One region of the Sulfitobacter indolifex genome, then DNA from elsewhere that is predicted to be linked to it. Evidence: riboswitches for the same ligand, from Rfam matches in the RefSeq annotation. Region 1 holds a riboswitch; the other holds the start of a gene.
The links. Region 1 has a riboswitch for thiamine pyrophosphate ahead of thiB (thiamine ABC transporter substrate binding subunit). Riboswitches for the same ligand answer to the same signal wherever they lie in the genome.
Positions count from the first base shown of each region.

Region 2: another riboswitch for thiamine pyrophosphate. It lies ahead of thiD (bifunctional hydroxymethylpyrimidine kinase/phosphomethylpyrimidine kinase); the one in region 1 lies ahead of thiB (thiamine ABC transporter substrate binding subunit).

Region 1 covers NZ_CP084951.1:202,996-206,790, reverse strand. The annotation lists gene DSM14862_RS00970 (thiamine/thiamine pyrophosphate ABC transporter permease ThiP) at 1-690, opposite strand, end outside; gene thiB (thiamine ABC transporter substrate binding subunit) at 666-1,643, opposite strand; TPP riboswitch at 1,678-1,779, opposite strand; gene aroC (chorismate synthase) at 1,872-2,981, shown strand; gene DSM14862_RS00955 (DMT family transporter) at 3,006-3,795, shown strand, end outside.
Region 2 covers NZ_CP084951.1:1,962,358-1,966,152, reverse strand. The annotation lists gene thiS (sulfur carrier protein ThiS) at 1-159, opposite strand, end outside; gene DSM14862_RS09585 (FAD-dependent oxidoreductase) at 149-1,129, opposite strand; gene thiD (bifunctional hydroxymethylpyrimidine kinase/phosphomethylpyrimidine kinase) at 1,122-1,925, opposite strand; TPP riboswitch at 1,992-2,088, opposite strand; gene DSM14862_RS09575 (error-prone DNA polymerase) at 2,200-3,795, opposite strand, start outside.

The DNA of each region.
Region 1 (3,795 bases):
AAAATCAAACCGAAACGCCTGATAGATCGCCAGTTCGATCGTCGTCGCACGAGGTCCGCCGCCCAGCGTCAACGCCACGGCAAAACTCGTCAGGCAAATCACGAAAATCAGCGCCGCCACCCCAGGTAACACCTGCCGCAGCATCGGCCACTCTAGCGCCAGAAACACCGCACGGGGCGTCATCTGCAGCTGCCCGGCCAGCCGAAACCGCTCGGACGGGATGCTCTGCCAGCCTTGCAGCAAAAGCCGGGTCGCCAGCGGAAGATTAAAGAAAACATGCGCCAGAACCACGCCATGCAGCCCGTAGATCGACACGGGCGGGAGGCCAAGCGCCCCACCAAATTGGTTCAGCAGGCCCGAGCGGCCAAAGACCGTCAGCAACCCCAACACCGCAACGATGACTGGCAGAATAAAGGGCGCGCCGAGCAGCGTAATCAACGCCCCACGCCCCCAAAACCGCCGCCGTGCCAAGGCGCGGGCGACCGGTACCGCGAGCAGCACAGACAGCACCGCCGACCACACCGCCTGCGTGACAGTAAAACGCACCGCCGCCCAGTCCGCCGCGCCGAGCCCTGCCGCCACATCGGCCGCCATGAAAACGGCGACCAAGGCGGCAAGGATCAGGCCCGCGACCAGAACGGCGGCGAAAAGCCCCGTCTTGCTGCTTAGCGCGACAGCGCGGTCAGCCATTCGTTCAAGGCCTCTTCACGGAGCGCGGGTACATCGGCATTGGGCACCAACAGCGCCTTGCCGGGTTGGATCATCCCTTTGAACCCTTCGGGCAGACCACCCTCAGGCGTTACGGCAGGATACATCCAGTTGGTCGTCGGCAGCACCGATTGCGCCGCGTTGGACACGAGGTACTGCAGGAACTGATCCGCCAGTTCGGGCTGATCTGATCCCGCGAGCTTTCCCGCCACTTCGATCTGCATGTAGTGGCCTTCGTCAAAGAGGGCGGCAGTTTTGCTGTCATCCTCTTCCGCGATCAGGTGATAGGCGGGCGAGGTCGTGTAGCTCAGCACCATGTCGGCTTCGCCTTCGAGGAACAGACCGTAAGCTTCGGACCAGCCTTTGGTGACCGTCACGATATTATCCGCCAGCCCTGCCCAGACCTCGGGGGCCTCATCGCCATAGGCCGCTTTGACCCACATCAACAGACCCAGACCGGGGGTCGATGAACGGGGGTCTTGGATCACGATCTTCAAATCACTCTCGGCGAGCGCTTTGAAATCTGCAGGAGCGTCAAGATCGGTGCCATGAACAAAGGCGAAGTAGCCCCAGTCATAGGGGACGAAGACTTTATCTTCCCAAGCGATCGGCAGGTCATATTCTGCCTGCAACTCGCTCGGCGCGAAAAGCTCAGTCTCCTTCGCTGCCGCGACAAGGCTGGTGTCGAGCCCCAGCACGATATCCGCGTCAGAGCGGGCGCCCTCAAGCTTAAGCCGCGCCAGAAGTGCCGCGCCATCGCCCATGCCGACGAATTTCAAATCGCAGCCGCACTGCGCCTCAAAACCCTCTTCGATGGCCGGGCCGGGGCCCCATTCGGTGACGAAACTGTCGTAGGTATAGACTGTCAATTCAGGCGTTTCCGCCCATGCAGCCGATGCGCCCAAGACGCCCGCAGCAAGTGTAAGATACTTCATTGCATCCTCCTTTTGCGGCGAAAGGTAAAAGGTGGATGTCTGTCCGGACCTTCCCTCCGCCGGTGTTAACCGGTTCAGGTTCAACGGGTCCGCACAACACGTACATCTCAGCCCAAAGGCCCCCCGAGGTAGCGTCAGGGGTAGATCGGACCTGTACAATTGGCAAGGCAAATCCCCTTGAGGCAGGGCGCTGCCCCGGCTAAGGGTTTGACAACAGGAGGTCCGCCCATGTCGATCAACAGCTTTGGCCATCTTTACCGGGTCACCACATGGGGCGAGAGCCACGGGCCCGCCCTTGGCGCCACGATTGATGGCTGCCCCCCCGGTGTGCCGATTGACGAAGCAATGATCCAGCAGTGGTTGGACAAGCGCAAACCCGGCCAGAACAAATACACCACCCAGCGGCGCGAGGCCGATGAGGTGCGGATACTCTCGGGCACCTTCGAAGGGGTGACCACAGGCACGCCGATCCAGCTGATGATCGAGAACACAGATCAACGCTCCAAAGACTACGGCGACATCAAGGACAAGTTCCGCCCCGGCCACGCCGACATCACCTATTTCCAAAAATACGGCATCCGCGACTATCGCGGTGGTGGCCGTTCCTCGGCGCGCGAAACGGCGGCGCGGGTGGCGGCGGGTGGCTTGGCGCGCGAGGCGATCAAGGCACTGGCCCCGAACCTACAAATCACCGGCTATATGGTGCAGATGGGCCCTCATAAAATCGACCGCGAAGCGTTCGACTGGGATCAGATCGACCAGAACCCCTTTTGGGTGCCCGACGCCAAGGCGGCAGGCGACTGGGCCGATTACCTCGACGGGCTGCGCAAATCGGGCAGCAGCGTGGGTGCGATCATCGAATTGACTGCGCGCGGCGTGCCTGCGGGGCTCGGCGCACCGGTCTATGGCAAGCTCGACACCGATCTGGCCGCCGCGATGATGAGCATCAATGCCGTCAAAGGCGTGGAGATCGGCGAGGGCATGTCAGCCGCGATGCTGACGGGCGAGTTGAACGCGGATGAGATCACCATGGGGCCGGAGGGGCCGGAGTATTCCTCTAACCACGCGGGCGGTATCTTGGGCGGTATCAGCACCGGACAGGACGTGGTCGTGCGTTTTGCGGTCAAACCGACCTCCAGCATCCTGACCACGCGGCGCACCATCACCAAACAGGGCGAAGAGACCGAGATCATCACCAAGGGCCGCCATGACCCCTGCGTCGGTATCCGCGCCGTGCCGGTGGGCGAGGCGATGATGGCCTGCGTGGTGCTAGATCACCTGCTGCTACATCGCGGGCAGATCGGCACCAACCGCGGACGGATCGGCCCCGAAGCATAGGGGTGCAGGCATGAGGACCAGAGTATGAAAGTCGATGATTTCTCCGCCCGCCCTGCCCTTGGCGTCGGACTGAAGATCACGGCGATCCTGCTCTTTACCTGCATGTCGGCAATCATCAAATCGCTGGCCGACGACGTCCCGGCGGGTGAGTCGGTCTTCTTCCGCTCCTTCTTTGCCATTCCGGTGATCCTGATTTGGTTGGCGCAACGCGGCAAACTGAAAAGCGGGCTCAAGACCAAGAACGCGATGGGCCATGTCTGGCGCGGGCTGTTTGGCACCACGGCGATGGGGCTGACCTTTACCGGCCTTGGCCTGCTGCCCCTGCCCGAGGTCACCGCCATCGGTTTCGCCACGCCGATCTTTACTGTGATCCTTGCCGCCGTGCTGCTGGGCGAGCAAATCCGTCTGATCCGCGTGACCGCCGTGGCCATCGGGCTGGTGGGCGTGATGATCATCCTCTGGCCGCGTTTCAGCAATATTGGCACGATGGAGCAGACGGCCACCATTGGCGCACTGTTGATCCTGATGGCGACGATGGTGCGCAGCCTTGTGCAGATCCACATTCGTCAATTGGTGCAGAACGAAGACACCGCCGCGATCGTGTTCTACTTCTCCTGCACCGCGTCTTTGCTGGCGCTTTGCACCCTGCCCTTTGGCTGGGTATTGCCCGATCTGCAGACTTTCGGCCTGCTGGTGCTTGCCGGGTTGATCGGCGGGGTGGCGCAAATTCTCATCACCTCGGCCTATCGTTTTGGCTCGGCTTCAATGCTGGCACCCTATGACTATACCTCGATGCTTTTTGCCATCGTGCTGG
Region 2 (3,795 bases), 1.5 Mb from region 1:
GCCGTCGTTCAGCATCGTCTCGCCCCGCGCGCCTGCGGGGACGAAAGTGCCGTTGAGCGCCGTGGCGACTTTCGCCGCGCCCCAGCCAAGCTCCGCCAAGACCGCATCAAGCTGAGAAGCCGCGACCTCACGCGCCTCGCCATTCACTTCAATTTTCACGGAATAGATCCCCCGTTGTCGCTGTTGCAAGAAAGGCCGCAGCCTGTTCGGCCAAGGCCGGTGCCATCAAAAACCCATGCCGAAACAATCCGTTAAGGTGCAGCACTGCGCTGCGTTGCACGATGCCGGGAAGGTTGTTGGCAAAAGCCGGGCGCAGGTCCGCGCCCATCTCGACGATCTCCCCTTCGGCAAAGCGCGGGTCGAGCGCATAGGCCGCCGAGAGCAGTTCCAGCGCCGAGCGCGCGGTCATTTTGGCGCGGCTGGCGCTCTCAATCTGGGTCGCGCCCAGCATGAATATCCCGCTCCCACGCGGCACCACATAGAGCGGGTGACGCGGATGGAGCAGGCGGATCGGGCGGGTGAGCGTAACATCAGGCGCGCGCAGCAGGATCATCTCGCCGCGCACCGCACGCAGGCCAGCCAGGTCCGCGCTGGCGGCCATGCCACGGCAGTCGATCACCGGGCCTGCGACCTCCGATGGGGTGAGGGGCGTGGTCTCGACCTTCACGCCCTCGCCAGCGAGCGCCTGTGTCAGATCATGCAGGGCTTGGCGCGGGTTCAGATGCGCTTCGTCGGTGAAGAACAGGCCGCGCCGGTGGCGGGGGGCAAGGTCTGGCTCAAGCGACGCGATGGCGTCCGCATCGCAGGCGGCATGGCCCTCGGTTCGGGCCGCGAAACGCTGGATTTCAGCGCGGTCGCGTTCGGGGGCAAGGACCAGCGTGCCGCGTCGGGTCACCTCGGTCACTTCAGACCACATGTCAGCGGCACGCTTCCCATGGCTCACGACCGCAGGCTCGCTCAGCGCCCCTTCGCAAAAGGGGGCAAGCATCCCGCCGGCCCACCACGAACACCCATGCGGGCCGGGCGGGCCTTTGCGGTCGACCAACCGAGGCCGCAGCCCTTGCGCCAGACAGGCCCGCGCGGCCCAAAGCCCCGCAACGCCCCCGCCGATGACGGTGACGTCACTCATCGTGCCAGATCGCGTGGAAGTGGTGCACCGGGCCGTGGCCGCTGCCGATGTTGAGGGTGTCGGCAACCGCGATGGCGCGTTGCAGATAGGTGTGCGCAGCCTGCACGGCGTGCGGCAGCGTCTGCCCCCGCGCCAGACCTGCGGCAATGGCGGCGGAGAGGGTGCAACCGGTACCGTGGGTGTTCGTGGTGTGCTGGCGGGGGGCGCTGAGGCGTAGGGTTTCGGCCGTGGTGATCAGCAGGTCCACACAGGTCTCCCCCGTACCATGCCCCCCCTTCATCAACACCGCGCCGGGACCGGCCGAGAGCAGAGCACGGCCCTGTTCCAGCATGGCGGCTTCATCGGTAGCCTCCTGCGTGTCGAGCAACCGAGCGGCCTCGGGCAGGTTCGGGGTCAGCAGATGAGCGAGGGGCAGCATCCGGTCGCACAGGGTCGCCACCGCTTCGGGGGAAAGCAGCGCATCGCCGGATTTCGCCACCATCACCGGGTCGAGCACCACGGGGGCGCGGCAATTGGCGAGCCCGTTTGCGACGGCATTGATTGTCTCAGGATCGCCCAACATGCCAACCTTGACCGCGCCAATCGCCAGATCATCGAATACCGCCGCCATCTGCGCGCGGATCATCGCGGGAGAGATCATCTCGACCCCGGTCACAGCGCGGGTGTTCTGCGCCGTCACGGCGGTGAGCACGCTGGCCCCGTAAACGCCAAGCGCGCTGAAGGTCTTGAGATCGGCCTGAATGCCTGCCCCGCCGCCACTGTCAGAGCCCGCAATCGTCAGTGCTTGAAACGCCATATGGCCCCCATTCGTCAGATGGGCCAAGGGCATGTGGATACGGGATAAACGACGGGCCGCATGGGGCCGATGCTTGGTTCCGTTCCCTACGCCGGTACGACCCGGATCAGGTTCGATGGGTCGGTTTTCACCTCTCAGCCTTGCGGCACCCCAACGGATTGCGGGCAGGCTAGCGAGGCGGGGTCGCGGGGTCAACTGGTGACGGTTACTTTATGTGTTTCGTGTGAATTTCAACTTCTTGCGCGATTTACTTCATCCAGAGCATGAAGATTTGTTAATGAAAATCACGCGACTTGGGGATCACGCGCGCGTCGCGGGGATGGGAATGCATCGCCACCTGACCGGGCAGCGGATGGGTCGGATGATCGCCCCGCGTGGTGATGCCGGGCATCGGCGCATCCGACAGCGCCGCCAGCCGGTCAGAACGGTCTTCTAACCGATCGGCCACCACATGGATCACCCGCCCATCGGTCTGCACGCGGCCCTCCACGACCAGCAGACGCGCCGCCATGATCGTGGGACGGTAGAGCTTGAACATATTGGGCCAGATCACAAGGTTCGCGACCCCGCATTCATCCTCCAGCGTGATGAAACAGACGCCCTTGGCGCTGCCGGGTTTTTGGCGCACCAGCACCAGCCCGGCGAGCTTGACCCGCCGTCCATGCCCCATCCGCCCCAAATCGCGGGCCGAGGAAAACCCCTGCGCGGCAAGGCTGCTGCGGTAAAAGGACATCGGATGCGCTTTAAGTGAGAGCCGCAGCGTCTGGTAATCGGCGACCACCTGTTCGGCTTTCGGCATCACCGGGAGCGTCACCTCAGGCTCCGGCCCCTGAGACGCCGCCTCGGCATGGTCAAAGATCGGCAGAGCAGGCGCGTCGCGCAGCCCTTGGCTTTGCCAAAGCGCTTGGCGCCGGTCGATCCCCATGCTGCGCATCGTGTCGGCGGCGGCCAATTGGCGGATCGCCTTGGCGTCGAGGCCGGCCCGGGTCTTGAGGTCTTCGACATCCGTATAAGGCGTCTCGCGCCGGTCCATGATCCGCGCGGCGGCTTTCTCCTGCAACCCGTCCACCATGCGCAGCCCCAGCCGCAGGGCAAAGCCCTCGCCACAAGGCTCCAACGTGCAGTTCCAATCCGAGAGGTTCACATCCACGCCGCGCACCTCAACCTGATGCTCGCGCGCATCGCGCACAATCTGCGCCGGCGCGTAAAACCCCATCGGCTGCGAGTTCAGCAGCGCGCAGGCAAAGGCCGCCGGGTAGTGGCATTTCATCCAGCTTGAGACATAGACCAGCTTGGCAAAGCTCGCGGCATGGCTTTCGGGGAAACCGTATTCTCCAAAGCCTTTGATCTGATCAAAACAACGCTGCGCGAAGACCGGGTCATAGCCGCGCTTGGTCATCCGGCCCACCATCTTGTCCTGCAGCTTTTCAATCGTCCCGCGCGAGCGGAAGGTGGCCATGGCCTTGCGCAGCTCGTTGGCCTCAGTCGGTGAAAACTGTGCCGCGTCGATGGAGATCTTCATCGCCTGTTCTTGAAAGATCGGCACGCCCAGCGTCCGGCTGAGGATGCTGAACAATTCGTCCTGCGGATAGGCCGGGCCGGGGGCGGGGTAGACTACGCTTTCCATGCCCTGACGGCGACGCAGATAGGGGTGCACCATGTCGCCCTGAATGGGGCCGGGGCGGACGATGGCGACCTCGATCACCAGATCATAGAAGACGCGGGGCCGCAGTTTCGGCAGCATCGCCATCTGCGCACGGCTTTCGACCTGAAACACCCCCAGACTGTCGCCCCTGCAGAGCATATCGTAGGTGGGCCGCCCAGTGGCGTCGTCCTCATGGTCCTCCACCGGGACGGTGGCCAGTTCCAG